4 regions of the Bradyrhizobium sp. 157 genome follow, and region 4 is predicted to be linked to each of the others. Evidence: predicted binding sites of a transcription regulator. Region 4 holds the regulator's gene; each other region holds the start of a gene.
The links. Region 4 encodes LexA, which represses DNA repair genes until DNA is damaged. Its sites were predicted from a motif close to TGTTCNNNNTGTGTTCNG; they were not measured.

Region 1: the regulator LexA is predicted to act here: its motif matches at 1,094-1,111, upstream of IVA95_RS20895 (DUF3072 domain-containing protein).
Region 2: the regulator LexA is predicted to act here: its motif matches at 2,592-2,609, upstream of IVA95_RS10040 (YifB family Mg chelatase-like AAA ATPase).
Region 3: the regulator LexA is predicted to act here: its motif matches at 1,662-1,679, upstream of IVA95_RS11845 (single-stranded DNA-binding protein).

The regions. Positions count from the first base shown of each region.
Region 1 covers NZ_JADPKF010000079.1:36,920-41,029, forward strand. Annotated here, with positions in the region: gene IVA95_RS20875 (hypothetical protein) at 1-384, opposite strand, end outside; gene IVA95_RS20885 (hypothetical protein) at 579-791, opposite strand; gene IVA95_RS20890 (hypothetical protein) at 781-945, opposite strand; gene IVA95_RS20895 (DUF3072 domain-containing protein) at 1,163-1,342, shown strand; gene IVA95_RS20900 (DUF2934 domain-containing protein) at 1,646-1,807, shown strand; gene IVA95_RS20905 (hypothetical protein) at 1,896-2,390, shown strand; gene IVA95_RS20910 (SDR family oxidoreductase) at 2,411-3,664, shown strand; gene IVA95_RS20915 (DUF2269 domain-containing protein) at 3,664-4,110, shown strand, end outside.
Region 2 covers NZ_JADPKF010000044.1:25,702-29,811, forward strand. Annotated here, with positions in the region: gene IVA95_RS10030 (ATP-binding protein) at 1-158, opposite strand, end outside; gene IVA95_RS10035 (hypothetical protein) at 363-830, opposite strand; gene IVA95_RS10040 (YifB family Mg chelatase-like AAA ATPase) at 1,003-2,541, opposite strand; gene IVA95_RS10045 (hypothetical protein) at 2,700-2,882, opposite strand; gene IVA95_RS10050 (hypothetical protein) at 2,921-3,208, opposite strand; gene IVA95_RS10055 (hypothetical protein) at 3,279-3,587, opposite strand; gene IVA95_RS10060 (MBL fold metallo-hydrolase) at 3,718-4,110, opposite strand, start outside.
Region 3 covers NZ_JADPKF010000054.1:12,728-16,837, reverse strand. Annotated here, with positions in the region: gene gyrA (DNA gyrase subunit A) at 1-118, opposite strand, end outside; gene IVA95_RS11850 (DUF2306 domain-containing protein) at 311-709, opposite strand; gene IVA95_RS11845 (single-stranded DNA-binding protein) at 971-1,459, opposite strand; gene IVA95_RS11840 (outer membrane beta-barrel protein) at 1,966-2,712, shown strand; gene IVA95_RS11835 (outer membrane protein) at 2,938-3,585, shown strand; gene uvrA (excinuclease ABC subunit UvrA) at 3,931-4,110, shown strand, end outside.
Region 4 covers NZ_JADPKF010000088.1:8,061-12,170, reverse strand. Annotated here, with positions in the region: gene IVA95_RS24705 (HAD family phosphatase) at 1-4, shown strand, start outside; gene glp (gephyrin-like molybdotransferase Glp) at 145-1,356, shown strand; gene lexA (transcriptional repressor LexA) at 1,560-2,261, shown strand; gene IVA95_RS24690 (hypothetical protein) at 2,491-2,913, shown strand; gene IVA95_RS24685 (hypothetical protein) at 3,000-3,227, shown strand; gene IVA95_RS24680 (ComEC/Rec2 family competence protein) at 3,235-4,110, opposite strand, start outside.

The sequences.
Region 1 (4,110 bases), on a different contig from region 4:
TTTATACGCAGGTCGCTTTTCGCGCTCGGCCGCAAATTCTCTTGCGAACGGTTTTGAGAAAACGAGGAGCAATGCGGCAGCCAGACTCAGAACGCCTATTATCGCGGCCCAGATGACGCCGACATGCACCGGGCCAGAAAAGCCCCAAAATGCAAAGGCGGTAGATCCCGCAGCAAGAAAATAAAATGCCGCACCTGCATATCGCGCAATTTTGCTGAACAGCCAGAGGCCCAGCAAAACGACCAGCGCGGCCACCGCGTGAATCGCAAGACCATCCCCAAGGCGCGGCAGATACCACTGCGAATAGATGAAAAAGCTGCAATTTACGGCCGCGATCAAAGCTAAAAGATAAAGCGCCGCCCTGTAGCCGCATCGCTCAAGCATGCAACCTCCTCCGAAATTAATTCATGGAATGTTATCGCTGCGCCGATCACCGATGCTATGCGGCCTGTTGAGAAAGTAATCCCGATTGCCCAGCGCCGCTTCGGCATATTGATCGATCGCGACAACGATTGCCTGGACGTGGGCATGGCACCATCCTTCCCGCGTCGCCCTGATCCGAACCTCCGCCAGGGCTTTTAGCCACGGCGGGTTATCTGCGTTGGGGTCGTACCATCTGAGTAGTGCTGACATCGCCCGCCTCTGTTGATGAAATCTTCCAACTCCGCCCGCTTGCGCGCGAGCAGGAGCTGCGCCCGCGCATTATCCAGGCCGGATTGATTGAGCTGACGAGCAAGCTGATCCAGTTCGGCAATCCGCCGGCGCAGGGCTTGAATGGGATCATCGCTCACGGCGGCCAGGCGCCCCGATCGCGGGCTTCCTGCTGACCGCACGGACCTCCAGCTTCAGCCGCTCATCGACATTGAGCAGCCGCTCTTCGCCGCCAAGCCGGTTCCGTTCGCCGATGAGGCCGACCATGGTGGCCCGCATGGCCATCAGACGCATTGCTGCTTCCGAACAGTCCTCATCCCGGTTGACCTGTTTGCGGATGTTATCCTCCGCGCTCAGCATCTCCGACCGTAAGAACCTGATTTTTCTGCGAATTTCATTCAATTTGTTGTCCATGGACCACCTCGCTGCGGTAGAGCCCTATAAGAACAAATAAAGAACAAATTTCAAGTTAAGAGTTCGGATCGAATCGAAGATTCTTTGGGGTTCCAGAATGTCCCGTCTCCCGGACCAGGTGGATGCGCCGATGACGCCGCGCCAATTGGCGACGCTGCGCATGCTCAGCGCCGAGGCCTATCAGCCAAAACTATTTGAGAACAACCTGACGGCACGGGAAGCCGAGCGACGGATCGCGGCGCTGAAGGCGGAGATCGAATTGGCGAATTCGTTCTGAGCCGTCCTTAACCGGGGCGATAGGAAGCCGGCGCGCGCTGCCACAGCCCTAGTCGATTGCGCTACCTCTATTCCAAAACCGACCTAAGCCCGGTTTCATCCAGGAACCTTGCTCCTCGCTGCGCGCTTATCCCGAAGTGCAAGGCAAGCCGTCATGCAGCGCTGCGCGTAGACGCGATGGCGACTGCATGCGTCAGGAAGGAGGTTGCAGCCTCGCGACGGTCGCAAGCTTCGACGTGACGTCCCAATCGCTGAGATCAGCCGCGCGACAGCTACCGTGCAGAGATGGAAGGAGGAGACCTTGATGACCGAGCCAACCGAACAGGAAATTAAAAAGCGCGCCTATGAGATCTGGGAGCGCAACGGCAAGCCCGAAGGCAAGGAAGACGAATTCTGGCGCCTGGCGGAGCAGGAGTTGCGAAATGAGGACAAGTCCTCGCCCGTCCGCACTCCCGATACGCTGTGATGGACAGGACCGCTTAGCCGGAAAGCCGATGTCTCATCCCGCCGCGGCCGAAACGATATTGTTGTATTTTGTCCTGCCGGTTTGGCTATTGGCCGGGTTTGCCGATTACCTCTGCCATCGCGCTACGCGGATCGAATTGACGAGCGGCTACAAGGAATCGCTGCTTCATCTGTTGATGTTGGCAGAGATAGGCATTCCCCTCATGGCGGCGATGTTCTTTGAGATCAACGCGCTCATCATCGCGATCATGATTGTCTGCTTCGTTCTGCATCAATTGACGGCGTGGTGGGACACAACATTCGCCAGCCAAAAGCGAACCATCCCGCCCATCGAACAGCATGTGCATAGTTTTCTCGAGCTGATGCCTCTCACGGCCATGCTCATCGTCACCGCGTTAAATTGGCCGCAGTTTCTCAGCCTGTGGGGACTTGGCCCCGAGGCTGCGCGCTATGACCTTGTTCTCAAGCAGCACCCGCTGCCCTGGCAATTCGTCGCCGGTTTCTTGTCGGCTTCCGTGTTGTTTGAGGTGCTTCCCTTTCTGGAGGAATTCGTTCGGAGCCTGCGTTCGCGGAAGCAGGCGTGACTTTCAATGCGGAGCCGGTCATGAAAATTGCTGTTATAGGAGGGACCGGGCTGATCGGATCGACACTCGTGGCTCACCTGTCTTCGCGCGGTCATTCCGTCGTTTCGATGAGCAGGAGCGGCAACGTCGATATCTCCAAGGCGACGTCGCCAGCATACTGGCTGCCGCATCTCGCTGGCGTCGAGGCGGTCGTGAATTGCGCAGGGGTGCTCCAGGACAGCCCGGGCGATTCCACCTCAATGGTGCATCATCACGGCATCGCGAACCTCTTTGCCGCTTGCGAGCAGCTCCAGATCCGTCGCGTCATCCATTTTTCTGCAATCGGCGTCGACCGAGAAACCCCGAGCGAATTTTCCCGATCGAAATTGGCCGGCGACAAGGCGCTGATGGAGCGCGATCTCGATTGGGTCATCTTGCGGCCCGCAGTGGTGATCGGCCGCCCGGCTTATGGCGCCAGCGCGCTGATGCGAGGCCTGGCCGCGCTGCCCGCCATTCCCGTGATGCCGAACACGGGACAGCTCCAGATCGTCCTGCTGGAGGACGTCGTACGGACCGTGGAGCATTTTCTCGACCCCGCCACGCCGGCACGGCAGGTTGTCGAGCTGGTCGGCCCGCAGCGCTATTCCTTCGGCGAAGTCGTCGCGCTGATCCGCCGCTGGTGCCGCTGGCCGCCGGCACGGGAAATTCGCCTGCCGCAGTTCGCTTCCAGCCTCATGTACAAGCTTGGCGACATGATTTCGTATCTCGGCTGGCGGCCTCCCGTACGAAGCACGGCCGAGCGCGAGATGGTGCGCGGCGCCGTTGGCAATCTCGAAGACATGCAGCGGCTCGGGCTGCAGCCCAAAAGCCTTCCGGAATTCTTCGCCGCTGAACCGGCTTCCGTGCAGGAACGCTGGTTTGCCGGCATGTACCTGGTCAAGCCCGCGATATTTATCGTCTTGTCCCTGTTCTGGCTCTCGACCGCGTTCGTCTCGCTGGGGCCGGGCTGGGGGTATGGCATGGGCCTCATGGGCGAAGGCGGCGTGGAAGGAACGGCTGCCGCGCTCACGGTCATCGCGGGCGCCCTGGCCGATCTGGTCATTGGACTTGCGATCGCCTATAGGCCGACCAGCCGTTACGGCCTCTATGCGGCCATCGCCATTTCCTTCGCTTACGCGATCATCGGCACCATCCTGGTGCCGCGGCTCTGGGCCGATCCGCTGGGACCGATGCTGAAGATCTGGCCGATCATCGTGTTGCATTTCGCGGCGCTGGCGGTGCTCGAGGACCGGTGATGCTGTATTTCGTCCTTAAATATCTCCATGTCGTCGGCGCCGCCGTGCTGCTCGGCACCGGCGCGGGCATCGCCTTTTTCATGCTGGCGGCTCACCTCGGCGGCAAGCCGGCCGTGATCGCCGGCGTCGCCCGCATCGTCGTGATTGCCGACTTCATCTTCACGGCGACCGCCGTCGTCGTGCAGCCCATCACCGGCACCCTGCTCGTGCTGAACGTCGGCTATTCGTTCTGGGACGGATGGATCGTCTGGTCGATCGTGCTGTACGTCATCACCGGCGCGCTGTGGCTGCCGGTGGTGTGGATGCAAATGCGCCTGCGCGACCTCGCCGTGATCGCAGCGGCAGAGGGCAAGCCGCTGCCGAACGAATATCACCGGATTTTCTGGCTATGGTTTGCCTTCGGCATTCCGGCGTTCACCGCGGTTGCGATCATAATGTGGTTGATG
Region 2 (4,110 bases), on a different contig from region 4:
TCATAGCCGGAATTTTCTGTCTTGGCTCCGGCGATGAAGCCAAAGGCCCCGCCGAACACGACCGAGAAGATCATGAAGGAGCGCAGCGCGAAGGTAAGCCAGGGATGACGGCGGCCGAAGCGGCGAAAGCGAAGTTTGATCCGGAAAGTCCGCCCCATCGCCAATAACCCTAAGCTTGCTGCTTGAATTGAACCGGCCTGCTTCGCCGCCTCTCTCGGGCAGACGATGCGTCGCCGATGTTGCAAAGTGCTTGAGGCTCCCAGCGCATGACGGGCCGCGATGAGAACAGGGTGAATGAAAGGTTAACCGAGCATGGTCCGGAAAAGTGGGAACCGGTTTTCCGAAAAGACCATGCTCCAAACCTACAGCGACACCGCTTCGATGCGGTGGCGCTCGCCGCGAGCGCCGACGATCAGGGCGGCGGCATCGAGCAGCGAAAAGCTCTTCGACGACACGAAGATGCGGTAGTCGGCCGGTCCGTCCCTGGAAAGATAGATCACGGGATCGGAACCTGACGGATTGCGGGAGATGGCGACCAGAAGCGGCGGCGCATTGCTCTCGCAGGCGCCGGCTTCGGCCGTTTCGATATCGTCGATCACGGTGAAGTCGGCCGTTTCCGCGTTGTCGGTAATCTGGACCCGCACCGTCGCGCGGCCTGGATCGCCGGTGAAACTGACGTGCCGGTGCGGCTGCCAGGAGAGGGTGGCGATCTGGACGGAAGTGCCTGATATTTCGATGCAGGGCCGCGGACCGGCGAAAAATTCACCGCGCGCGAACAGGGTGACAATTGCCAGCGGAATCACCGAGGCCAGGATATTCAAACGCAACATGACACGCTACTCGCTCACCATAAGCCCGCGACATCGGACTTATGGTTGGCAGAGGGTAAAGGAAACTAATTACCGCCGCGTTGACGCGAGTTGTTTTTTGTGGCGGGGGACTATCTTGGTCGCGAGTGGGACGAGAGGTCCGACGTCGCTTGGCCGGCCGGCGGCCGCGGACCTACGCCGCTCTTCGCAAATCCTCCGCCAGCGCACGATACGAAAGCGCCTCCGCCAGGTGCAGCCGGCCGATCTTTTCCGCACGATCGAGGTCGGCGAGCGTGCGTGCGACGCGCAGCACGCGGTGATAGCCGCGCGCGGTCAGCTTCATGGTTTCGGCGGCGTCGCGCAAAAGTTTTTGGCCTTGTGCATCTGGCTGCGCGATCGTTTCCAAAAGCGAGGCCGGTGCTTCGGCATTGGTGCGGACATGCGGCATGCCGGCCGCCGCATAGCGCGCGAGCTGGATGTCGCGCGCGGCGGCGACGCGGGCTGCGACTTCCGCCGAGCCTTCGGAAGGCGGCGGCAGGATCAGGTCGGCGGCGGTGACCGCCGGCACCTCGATGCGCAGGTCGATGCGGTCCATCAGCGGGCCGGAGATGCGCATCTGGTAATCCGACGTGCAGCGGTCGACCGGTGCGCGCCTGCAGGAATAGCCGGGATCGTAGGCTTGGCCGCAGCGGCACGGGTTCATCGCCGCGACTAGCATGAAGCGGGCCGGATAAGTAACGCGGTGGTTGGCGCGGGAGACCGAGACCTCGCCGTTCTCCAGCGGCTGGCGCAGCGAGTCGAGAACGCGCGGATCGAACTCCGGCAGTTCGTCGAGAAACAACACGCCCTGATGCGCCAGCGAAATCTCGCCGGGTTTTGCGCGCAGGCCGCCGCCGGTCAGCGCAGCCATGCTGGCGGAATGATGCGGTGCGCGGAACGGCCGCCGCGCGGTCAGCGCGCCGTCGCGGATTTCGCCGGCGACGGAGGCGATCATCGACACTTCCAGAAGTTCGGATGGCGACAGCGGCGGCAGGATCGAAGGCAGCCGCGCCGCCAGCATCGACTTGCCTGCGCCGGGCGAGCCGATCATCAGCAAATGATGTCCGCCTGCCGCGGCGATCTCCAGCGCGCGCTTGGCGCTCTCCTGGCCCTTGATATCGCGCAAGTCCAGATGCGTCGCTTCCGGCTCGTGCACTTTCGGCTGCGGCCGCGACAGCACCTGCGTGCCTTTAAAATGGTTGGCGATCTGGATCAGCGATTTGGCCGCGATGATCTGGATGTCCGGGCTCGCCCAGGCCGCTTCCGTTCCGCACGCCGCGGGACAAATCAGCCCCTCCTCGCGCGCGTTCGCGCCGATCGCGGCCGGCAACACGCCTGCAACGGGCGCGATCGAGCCGTCGAGGCCGAGTTCGCCGAGCACGGTAAAGCCGTTGAGCGCATCGGGGGGAATCGCGCCGATCGCAGCCATCAGGCCGAGCGCGATCGGCAGATCGTAATGGCTGCCTTCCTTCGGCAGATCGGCCGGCGCCAGATTGACGATGATCCGCCGCGCCGGCAGGGCCAGCCCCGAGGCGATCAGCGCCGAGCGCACCCGCTCGCGCGCCTCTGAGACCGCCTTGTCGGGCAGACCCACGATCGCAAACGCCGGCAGCCCGGGCGCGACCTGCACCTGGACGTCGACCGCGCGAGCCTCGATCCCCTCAAAAGCTACGGTAGATACCCGCGCAACCATGCTGCCCCCCGCGACGCAATCGAAGGTAGCGGGGAACCGGAGGGCAAGTCAAGAACATTGCGAGAACATTATGCGCCTAGGCGTGTCAGCGCACGTCCTGCATCGACATACCGGTGCTCAACCGCTCGTCAACATTTTGACCGGCGCTTGCCTATCAGCTAGCGCTCCGTTCGCATGTACGGGCTCTGCTCGGAAACAAGCTTCAGCGCCGGATCGTCGGCGAGAACGCGCACTGCGTCTGTCTTTGCACGGCTCTCATTCTCGGGGTTACCCCGTACGCTCCACACGCCAAGCCAGACGACGAGCATCCCAGAGCCGATCACTATGATATCTTTGGTCATTTGCCGGGCCTCCAAACTGGCTGCCAGCGGCCGAGATGTTACTTCGGCTTGGGTTGCTGGTCCTGTGGCCGGACGCTCATGTCGCTCTCGGGCATCTTGTCGCGGCCCTGATCCTCATTGTCGTCTCTCCTGCCTGAGGTAGACGTTCCGCTACCGCCGGGATTGGATGTACTCGAGCCGGTGGTTGCGGTTGGCGCCGCGCGGGGGTTTGCCGAACTGGCGGCGGGATCGCCGGTCGTGGATCCTCGCCCGCTGGGGGAACCTTGTGCCAAGGCGAACGCATAACTGCCAAGCAGTGCGCTCAGGATGATCGCGATCCGCTTCATGGTGCTTTGCTCCCTGAGGAAAGACCAATTTCGGCGAAGCGCGATGGTTCCTAAGACATGGTTGGGGAGCTCAATTCAGCTTCCCCGCCGCAATCGCCGCCGCACTACCCTGCGGCTGCTCCAGCATCTTCAGCGCTGCATCCAGCCCGTTGCGCAAATTGGCGGCCGCGTTGGCGCTGCAGCGGATGCGGCCGGAGGAGATGAATTTCACTTCGGTCGAACCATCCGGCTTCGGCACCAGGATGCGAGTCGCGAGTTCGACCTCGATCGCGCCGTTCATGGTGCCGTAGGCACCGACGATGTCGAAATAGACCACCGGAGCCATGGCTCCAGTGTCCTCATAGATGAGATCGGATTTGGCGGGCGGTTGTTCGGCCAATGGGAGACTCCGTGATCGTTACGTCGTGATTCGCTGATCAAGGCTTACGCAAACGAAGGCGTATCCCTAGCGCTGCGTGCTGGCCGGGCGACGTCCGGGGCGGACCAGCCGCCCCGGAAGACTGAGCCGTTCAAAGCTGCATGTTCATCGGCTCGGGGTAATACCTGAAACCGTCGCCGTTCTTGGCGACGTGGCCGTAGCCGGGCCAGGCGAAGTGATAAGACATGACCGGGATCTTCTGGGCGGCCAGCATGTCCAGCATCTTCACCCGCGAGGCGGCCGCCTGCTTCGGGTCGCTGTCGTAGGCGAATTCCATCCGCGGTTTCTCCAGCAAGAGCACCGCGTGGTGCGAGAGGTCGCCGAGGAAGCAGAACGATTTGCCCTTCGAGCTCACCATGTAGATGGTGTGGCCGACGGTGTGGCCGGGCGCTGCGAGCGCGGTGACGCCGGGCAAGAATTCCTGGTTGTCCTTGATGAAGACGATGCGGTCGCGTACCGGCAGCAGATTCTTGCGGGCGTGGAT
Region 3 (4,110 bases), on a different contig from region 4:
CGATCACGCTCATGGCGTAATCGAGATAGGAGCGTTTCATCTCGTCGAGGATGGAAACGGGGCGAATGTCGGAGTGCTCCGGCGGCTCGCCGGGCTTGTCGTCTTCGTTGTCGGACAAAGGGGAATCCAGTCAGTTCTCAGCTAAGAATCATATAGCGCATCGAGGGTCCGATAACCACCCCGAAGCTGTCAGGCGGAGCTGTTTTTCCGCTCGTTTTTTCATGGACTTACGGGCTCGGCGGCAGCTTCCGCGAGCGGCCGTTTGGGGACCGTAAGAGACCCCGCCCGGGACGGCGTTTTTGGCCTTCGCCTAAGGGCCGAAAACCACCGCGTGCATGATCCGGCCCGGCAGGAGCGTGAACAGCCCGGCGATGATCAACCCTCCGCTAAAAATGCCGATCATGGTCTTGCGGTGACGGCTCACATTGTGCCCGCGCGCGGCAATGACCGCGACCGGCAACATCGCCAGAACCAGGATCGACAGGAGATGGATCGGGCTCCAGGGGCCGAGCAAGCGGATCTCGTGGATCCAGAACGAGCTGGCGGCGACGATGGCCATCAGGCTGACCCAGATCCAGCCGACCGTCCGGTGCGGCAGCGTCCCCTTCGGCGCAGCGAACTGTACGACGCCAAGGGCGAACGCGGCCATCGCTGCCATGGCATGAACCGGTATGGCGGGCGCGGCATCCAGCAACGGAGCAAGCGACATCTGAAACTCCGGGCCATTGCGGGCTCGGCCAAAACGAGCCCTCGCGTCACGCGGCCCATACTCGTATCAATCTTTCCATTGTCAAGTTAAATCTTGACACTGTCAAGTTGAGCGTGCGCCCGCCTGAATCAACGGCTGTCGGCCAGCTTCGAGAATTGCCAACGGGTTGAAGGTGCACGATTCCGTCATGGCCTGGTTCGATCCCGACCATCACTGCTTCGTTGCTGCGGCAAGATATGCGGCCGACGGAGGGCCTTCGCCTCAGAACGGGATGTCGTCGTCCATATCGCTATTGCGGCTGCCTGCCGCGACCGCCCGCCGCGGCGCGGAACTAGCCGGACCGCTTGAACCGAAATCACCGGAATCGTCGGAGCCGAAGCTGCCGCCCCCGCCGCCGCCGCGGCCGTCGAGCATGGTCAGATTCGAGTTGAAGCCCTGCAGCACGACCTCGGTCGAATATTTGTCGACGCCGCTCTGGTCGGTCCATTTGCGCGTCTGCAACTGGCCCTCAATGTAAACCTTGGCGCCCTTCTTCAGATATTGTTCGGCGACCTTGCAAAGCCCCTCGTTGAAGATCACCACGCGGTGCCACTCGGTCTTTTCCTTGCGCTCGCCGGTGCCCTTGTCGCGCCAGGTCTCCGATGTCGCGATGCTCAGATTGGCGATCGGCCGCCCGTCCTGTGTCCGCCGGATTTCAGGATCCTTGCCGAGGTTGCCGACCAGAATCACCTTGTTCACGCTTCCCGCCATCGCCGCTCTCCACTCGATATCGCCGGCAAAAATCACTGGTTCGGCCCGCTTCCGTGCCGGCCGTCTTCAGTTCTTGACCTGTCGCTGGTCCGTTTCCGCGTCCGCTCCCGGACATCCGGACCCTATACACTGACAGGCCCCGATGACTTGGCGATCCCTCGGCAAGTCGCCGGTTATCCACATATAGCATCGCCCACGTGTGCGTTCCAGCTTTGTTCCACAAACAGCCCCCGTCTGCCCGGCTGCGGCTTTGCAATCTATAAGCGAACCCCGGGAACTCACGGGGGAACCGAAAGAGACGAAACGGAACCCGAAAGTTCCCGCCTCGGTTCCAATTATACCAGATAAATCATAAGCTTCCTTCCATAAACTTGGCTGGCGCCTGTTGCATCCGGGACACGCCATTTCTGCGCGAGTCGCGCTATAGAATTCTCCAGCGGCGCGGGTGCTCGCGTCACAACAACGCTTCAGGCCTAGCGGGAAGCGGACAAAATTGGGGATAGATCATGAAGAAGTATCTGTTAGCTACAGTTGCTCTCATCGCGTTCGCCGCACCCGCGGCGGCGGCCGACCTCGCTGCGCGTCCTTACACCAAGGCGCCGCCAGCCCCGATCGCCGCTGTCTATGACTGGACCGGCTTCTACATCGGTGCCAACGGCGGCTGGGGTACGAGCCGCAAGTGCTGGGACTTCCTGCCGGTCGCCGGCGGCAGCATCGCGGAGGGTTGCCATGACGCAGACGGCGGCACCGCCGGTGGTCAGATCGGTTATCGCTGGCAGGCCGGCACCTGGGTGTTCGGTATTGAAGGCCAGGGTAACTGGGCCGACTTCCAGGGCAGCAATGTGAGCCTGATCGATCCTACACTCCGCAACGAGTCGCGCATCGATGCGTTCGGCCTGATCACGGGCCAGGTCGGTTACGCCGCCAACAACGTTCTGTTCTACGTCAAGGGCGGTGCGGCCGTCACCGCGGATCGTTACCGCATCTTTGATGTTCCCACGGGCCTCCTGGTTGCCACCACCGGCGACGACACCCGTTGGGGTGCCGTGGTCGGCGCGGGCATCGAATTCGGCTTCGCCCCGAACTGGTCGGTCGGCGTCGAATACAATCACCTGTTCATGGAGGACCGCGACCACACCTTCGTCGACACGGCCGGCGCCTTCTTCGGCACCGACCGGATCAGCCAGGACGTCGATATCGTCACCGTTCGCGTCAACTATCGCTGGGGCGGCCCGGTCGTCGCGAAGTACTGATCGCAACGCCAGCGCGGGACTACGGAAAGGCCGGCTTCACGCCGGCCTTTTTGTTTGGTTGTAGCCCAACGCAATTGTCACGCGCGCTGGTTGTTCTCTCCACGCTTTTGACCCACATGTGGTATTTCCGCGACAGCATTTTGCGGGAACTTCGCGCTATATGCCCCAGCAACCTCGAATTGACGGCTGAGGAAAGTTGCTTTGGAGCCGCGAAAGGAAAAGAAAGTGAAGAAGATTCTGCTGACCACCACTGGCCTGATCGCGCTTGGGATGGCGCCCGCGATGGCCGCCGATCTTGCTGCCAGGCCCTACACCAAGGCGCCCGCCGCAGCGATCGCGATCAATACCTGGACCGGATTCTACATCGGTGCGATGGGCGGCTACGCCCAGGAAAACAGCGATGGGATCAGCGGCGGCTTCGCCGGCGGTACGCTCGGCTACAACTGGCAGGCCGGCAACCTCGTGCTCGGCGTCGAGGCCGATGCCGCTTGGGCGGATGTCGGCGCGACCGTGGGCAACCCGGCGCTTTTCGCGGTCGAGACCCGGATCCGCGACATGGGCACCGTTCGTGGCCGCATCGGCTACGCGTTTGATCAGGTCCTCGTGTACGGCACCGGTGGTTACGCGTGGGCCGACAACCGTCTGACGCTGTCGGCGCTTGGCGTGAGCGTATCGGACAGCAAGATCCACTCCGGCTGGACTCTCGGTGCTGGTGTCGAGGTGATGTTCGCGCCGAAGTGGTCGGTGAAGGCCGAGTACCTCTATCGCAGCTTCGAGAGCCAAAACTACTTCACGGCCGCCGTCCCGGGCGGCCTTGCGTCGGGAACGCTCAACCTCAACAGCGTTCAGGTCGGCGTGAACTATCACTTCTAAGCGCATGATCCGGACCCGAAGGGCCGTGTCGGCGCAAAGCGGCTTTCCGAAAAGATCATGCTCAAACGAAACGCATAAAGTTTCCTGCTGAAACTGCCTGCGCCTCCGTTCCGAAAATCTGGAACGGAGGCGTTTGTTTTTGCGCAGTTCCGATTCGATCTGCTGACGGCTGCTGCCAAAAAGAGAACGCCGCAAACAATCCGTTGATGATTCGCGCGCGGCACTGGAAATTCCCTGCCGTTCTTCCTATGTTCCAGCATTCTTTTAATCGGCGCCTGATCCCGGTTCTTGCCCGGCAATGCGCGCCCAACGTGGCGCGTCTCCCACGCGTCTGGAAATGCCGATATGGATGAAGTGCTCAGGGCGAAGCGCCAACACAACGCCGGCTCCGCATCGCGCGCGATAACGATCCGCGGCGCGCGCGAGCACAATCTCAAGAACGTCGATATCGAGATTCCCCGCGACAAGCTGGTCGTGTTCACCGGCCTCTCCGGCTCCGGCAAATCCTCACTCGCCTTCGATACC
Region 4 (4,110 bases):
TTAAGCACTTGGAATTTAAGCACTTGGAATTTAGATGATTACCCCGTCATTGCGAGCGAAGCGAAGCAATCCATGGCCAGGAAGGAAGTGTGGATTGCTTCGTCGCGCTGCTCCTCGCAATGAAGTCGAAGCAGGAGTGCCAGCGTGGCCTTGATGCCGGTTGCCGATGCGCTTGCCGCGATCCTTGCCGGCGCAGCGGCGCTGCCCGAAGAAATGGTGGCGCTCGATGAAGCGTATCACCGCATTCTCGCACGCGACGTCGCCGCGCGGCGGACGCAGCCGCCGCAGGCGATGTCGGCGATGGACGGCTATGCGGTGCGCGCGGCCGACGCCGCCGATGTCGGCGCACGGCTGAAGGTGATCGGCGAGGTCGCCGCCGGCCGCCCGTTCGAGCGGAAGGTAGGCCCAGGCGAAGCGGTGCGGATCTTTACCGGCGGCGTGATCCCCGATGGCGCAGACGCCGTCGTCATCCAGGAAGACGCTGCCATCGAGGGCGATCATATCACCATCACGGAAGCTGCCGTTCCGGGACGGCATATCCGCCCAGCGGGCGTTGATTTCCGCGAAGGCGACGTCCTCCTCAAACGCGGGCGCCGCCTCACCGACCGCGATCTCTCGCTTGCCGCCGGCATGAACTACCCGGAGCTTGCGGTGCACCGCCGCCCGAAAGTGGCGATGCTGGCGACCGGCGACGAACTGGTGATGCCAGGCGCAACCCCCAGCCCCGGCCAGATCGTCTATTCCAACGGCTACGGCTTGCGAGCGCTGGCGCGAGCCGAGGGCGCAGAAATCATCGACCTCGGGATCGCCGCCGACACCGTCGCCGCCACCACGGAGGGCATCCGCCGTGCCCGCAACGCCGACGCGGACGTCCTGATCACCGTGGGCGGCGCCTCGGTCGGCGACCACGACCTCGTCAAGCGGTCGCTGGAGGCCGAGGGCGTCGCCATGGCGTTCTGGCGGATCGCGATGCGGCCAGGCAAGCCGATGATGCACGGCAGGTTGGGCGCGATGCGGGTGATCGGCCTGCCCGGCAATCCCGTCTCCTCCTATGTCTGCGGCTTCCTGTTTCTGGTGCCGCTGATTCGCGCCTTATCGGGCCGCGACCACGTCAATCATCCGCGCGAAAACGCCCTGCTCGGCTGCGATCTCGCCGCCAACGACCAGCGCGAAGACTATCTTCGCGCTCGCCTCGAAGCCCGCGACGACGGCACGCTGGTCGCCGTGCCGGTGAACCATCAGGACTCGTCACTATCAGGGAATCTCGCTGCGGCACGGGCACTTGTGATACGTCCGCCGTTCGCGCCGGCTGCCGCAAAGGGATCGCGTTGCGAGTTGCTCCGGCTGCCGGAATGACGAACGGCGTTCCAACAGCACCTTGGACCGGAACCGCAATGCGTTCACCTCAAATTAAATGGTTGCGGAACACATATCGAACATATAGTGTCCGTTCATGATTTGTTTCGACTGCTAGTGTCTTTGGTTGAGAGTTTGGGGACTCCACGATCTGGGCGCTAAAGATTCGGAACGAGACGACGCCAACCGGGGGATTGCTCGCGATGCTTACGCGCAAACAGTATGAACTTCTGCGTTTCATCAATGAACGGCTGAAAGAGGCCGGCGTGCCGCCCTCGTTCGACGAGATGAAGGATGCGCTCGATCTGCGCTCGAAATCCGGAATCCACCGCCTCATCACGGCGTTGGAGGAGCGCGGCTTCATCCGCCGCCTGCCCAACCGCGCCCGCGCCATCGAAGTCATCAAGCTGCCCGAGCTCGCTGCCGCCGCCAACGGCCGCCGCGGCTTCACGCCGAGCGTCATCGAGGGCACGCTCGGCAAGCGCACGGTGAGCGCGCCGGCCGCCGAGGACGACGGCAATCGCCCAGTCGCTGTGCCTGTCATGGGCCGGATTGCCGCCGGTACGCCGATCGAGGCGCTGCAGACGCGCAGCCACACCATCAGCGTGCCGCCGGACATGCTCGGCTCCGGCGAGCATTACGCGCTCGAAGTGCGCGGCGATTCCATGGTGGATGCCGGCATCCTCGACGGCGACATGGCGCTGATCCAGCGCAACGAGACCGCCGACACCGGTGATATCGTGGTGGCGTTGATCGACGAGGAAGAGGCCACCCTGAAGCGCTTCCGCCGCCGCGGCGCCTCGATTGCGCTCGAGCCGGCCAACGCCGCCTATGAAGTCCGCATCCTGCCGCCGAACCGGGTCCGGATTCAGGGCAAGCTGATCGGGCTGTACCGCAAATACTGACCCGTTATGCGCTCCGGCGCCGTGACGAAAGCCAGCCCCGGCCCTCGGCCGGGGTTTTTTGTTGCGCGTGTGGAACTAAGGCACGTTAGCGCGTTTGTGAATGTGGCGCAGTGCGCCAGTCGCAGAATTGCCCAGAAAGAAGAAAAGGCTCTGCGCCATGTCCACTCTGATAGAGGCCTGTGCCTCCTTCTAGACACGGGTCAGCTATCTCAAACGAGGGAGCCATCCGATGTGTGACTATAGCCTGCATGCTGTGGCTACGCGGCCTGCCCAGGTCGGCGAGACGCTGATCACAACGACATTCCGCGGTACATCGACCCGCGGCTTTGCGTCGGAACGCGAGCCTGCAGTGGCGGTCTGCATGCTTCCCGGCACCGAACTGGCGTTCGCTGAGGACGTCAAATACGACAACCGGTGGATCTGGACTCGAACCACCGACTGGCGGGTCGGCAAGTTCAATCAAATCGACCCCCATATATCCGACCGTCATCATGACGCGATCGAATTTCCCGATGGAAGCCATGTGCTGGTGACGCAGCTTTGCGAAGGCCAGCGCGCGACCGTGCTGCAATTGCCGGTGGTCCAGACCGGTGGCGAACGTGCGCCAAAGGTAACGGAAGCACCTACGGCCGAATCGATCGTGACCGGATAAACGCCCACGCGCATATGATCCGCCGGTCCAGGCCGGCGGATCATGGTGGTACATTTTTCAGAACTCGGCACCGCAGGGGGCAGCCGGTGGTTAACAAGGTTACGTGGCAAAAAGCCGGGCGCGTCACTGAGCCCGGGCGGTACATGTTCAGGTACGGCTGGCTCACCATCACGGCCGAAGATCTCGCAATCTGGCAGCAATTCCCCGACGCGTCGTTCACGCTGGTCGCTCTGCCCTCGGCGCCTGATGCCCCGGAGGAATTCCACCTCGGTGCATTCGAAATACCAGCCAAACCCACGGTCGACGAGCACTGACGCTCGTCTACTCCTCCGCCTGAAGATCTGCCTCGGCCGGCGTGGCGTCGACCGCGCGGGGCGGCACAATGCGCGGCGCAAGAACGGTGGTGTCGGCCTCGCTCTCGTCAGCAATGACCGGCGACCAGGGGCGGTCTACGCCCCTCGGCTTGACCGCATCGACGACAAATCCCTCCCGGCTGCGCCGCAACGCCATCGCGCCCTGCCGCCGCAGCCGTTCAGCATCGATAACGGAAGCGCCACAGGCTGCGGGGGCCTGCCGCAGCGTCACGATCAGCGCCGCGCGCTCGCAATCGTCCGCCAGCGCCTCGGGCCTGAAGGCCTGCGCGATCAGGCCGCCACCGGCGGATTGGACGACGCAGCCGAAATCGTCGCATGAAACGCCCGATGTGAGCGACGCGTCAGCCGCCGTCCGCGCATCCGCATCCGCCGCCAGCCACTCCTTTAAAAGGAAGATGTCCCGAGATCCCTTGGCCGCGTGCATCAGGTGCAGCCGGCCATCCTGGCCGCGGACCCCGACATTGCGCCCGTCGGCGGAAATCAGGATGTCCGGCTGCGGTGCCCGCGCCGCCCACAATGCCGCTGCCAGCACCAGCGCCGCACCCGACCAGCGCAGCGGAGTGCGCAACAGGCCGAGCAGGATGATGCCGAGGCTTGCCGCAATCAGCGGGCCGATGCCGAAGGCCGGCACCCGGCCGACCGCACCGGGTAACGCCGCGACCCATTGCGTGACCACGATCATCCAGTCGATGCCGACGCCCATGACCGCCCAGAACGGGCGATCGAAGCCGAACGGCATCGCAACGAGGCCGAACAGGCCCGCCGGCATTACCAGTGCTGACACCACCGGCATCGCCGCGAGGTTGGCCAGCACGCCGTAAGG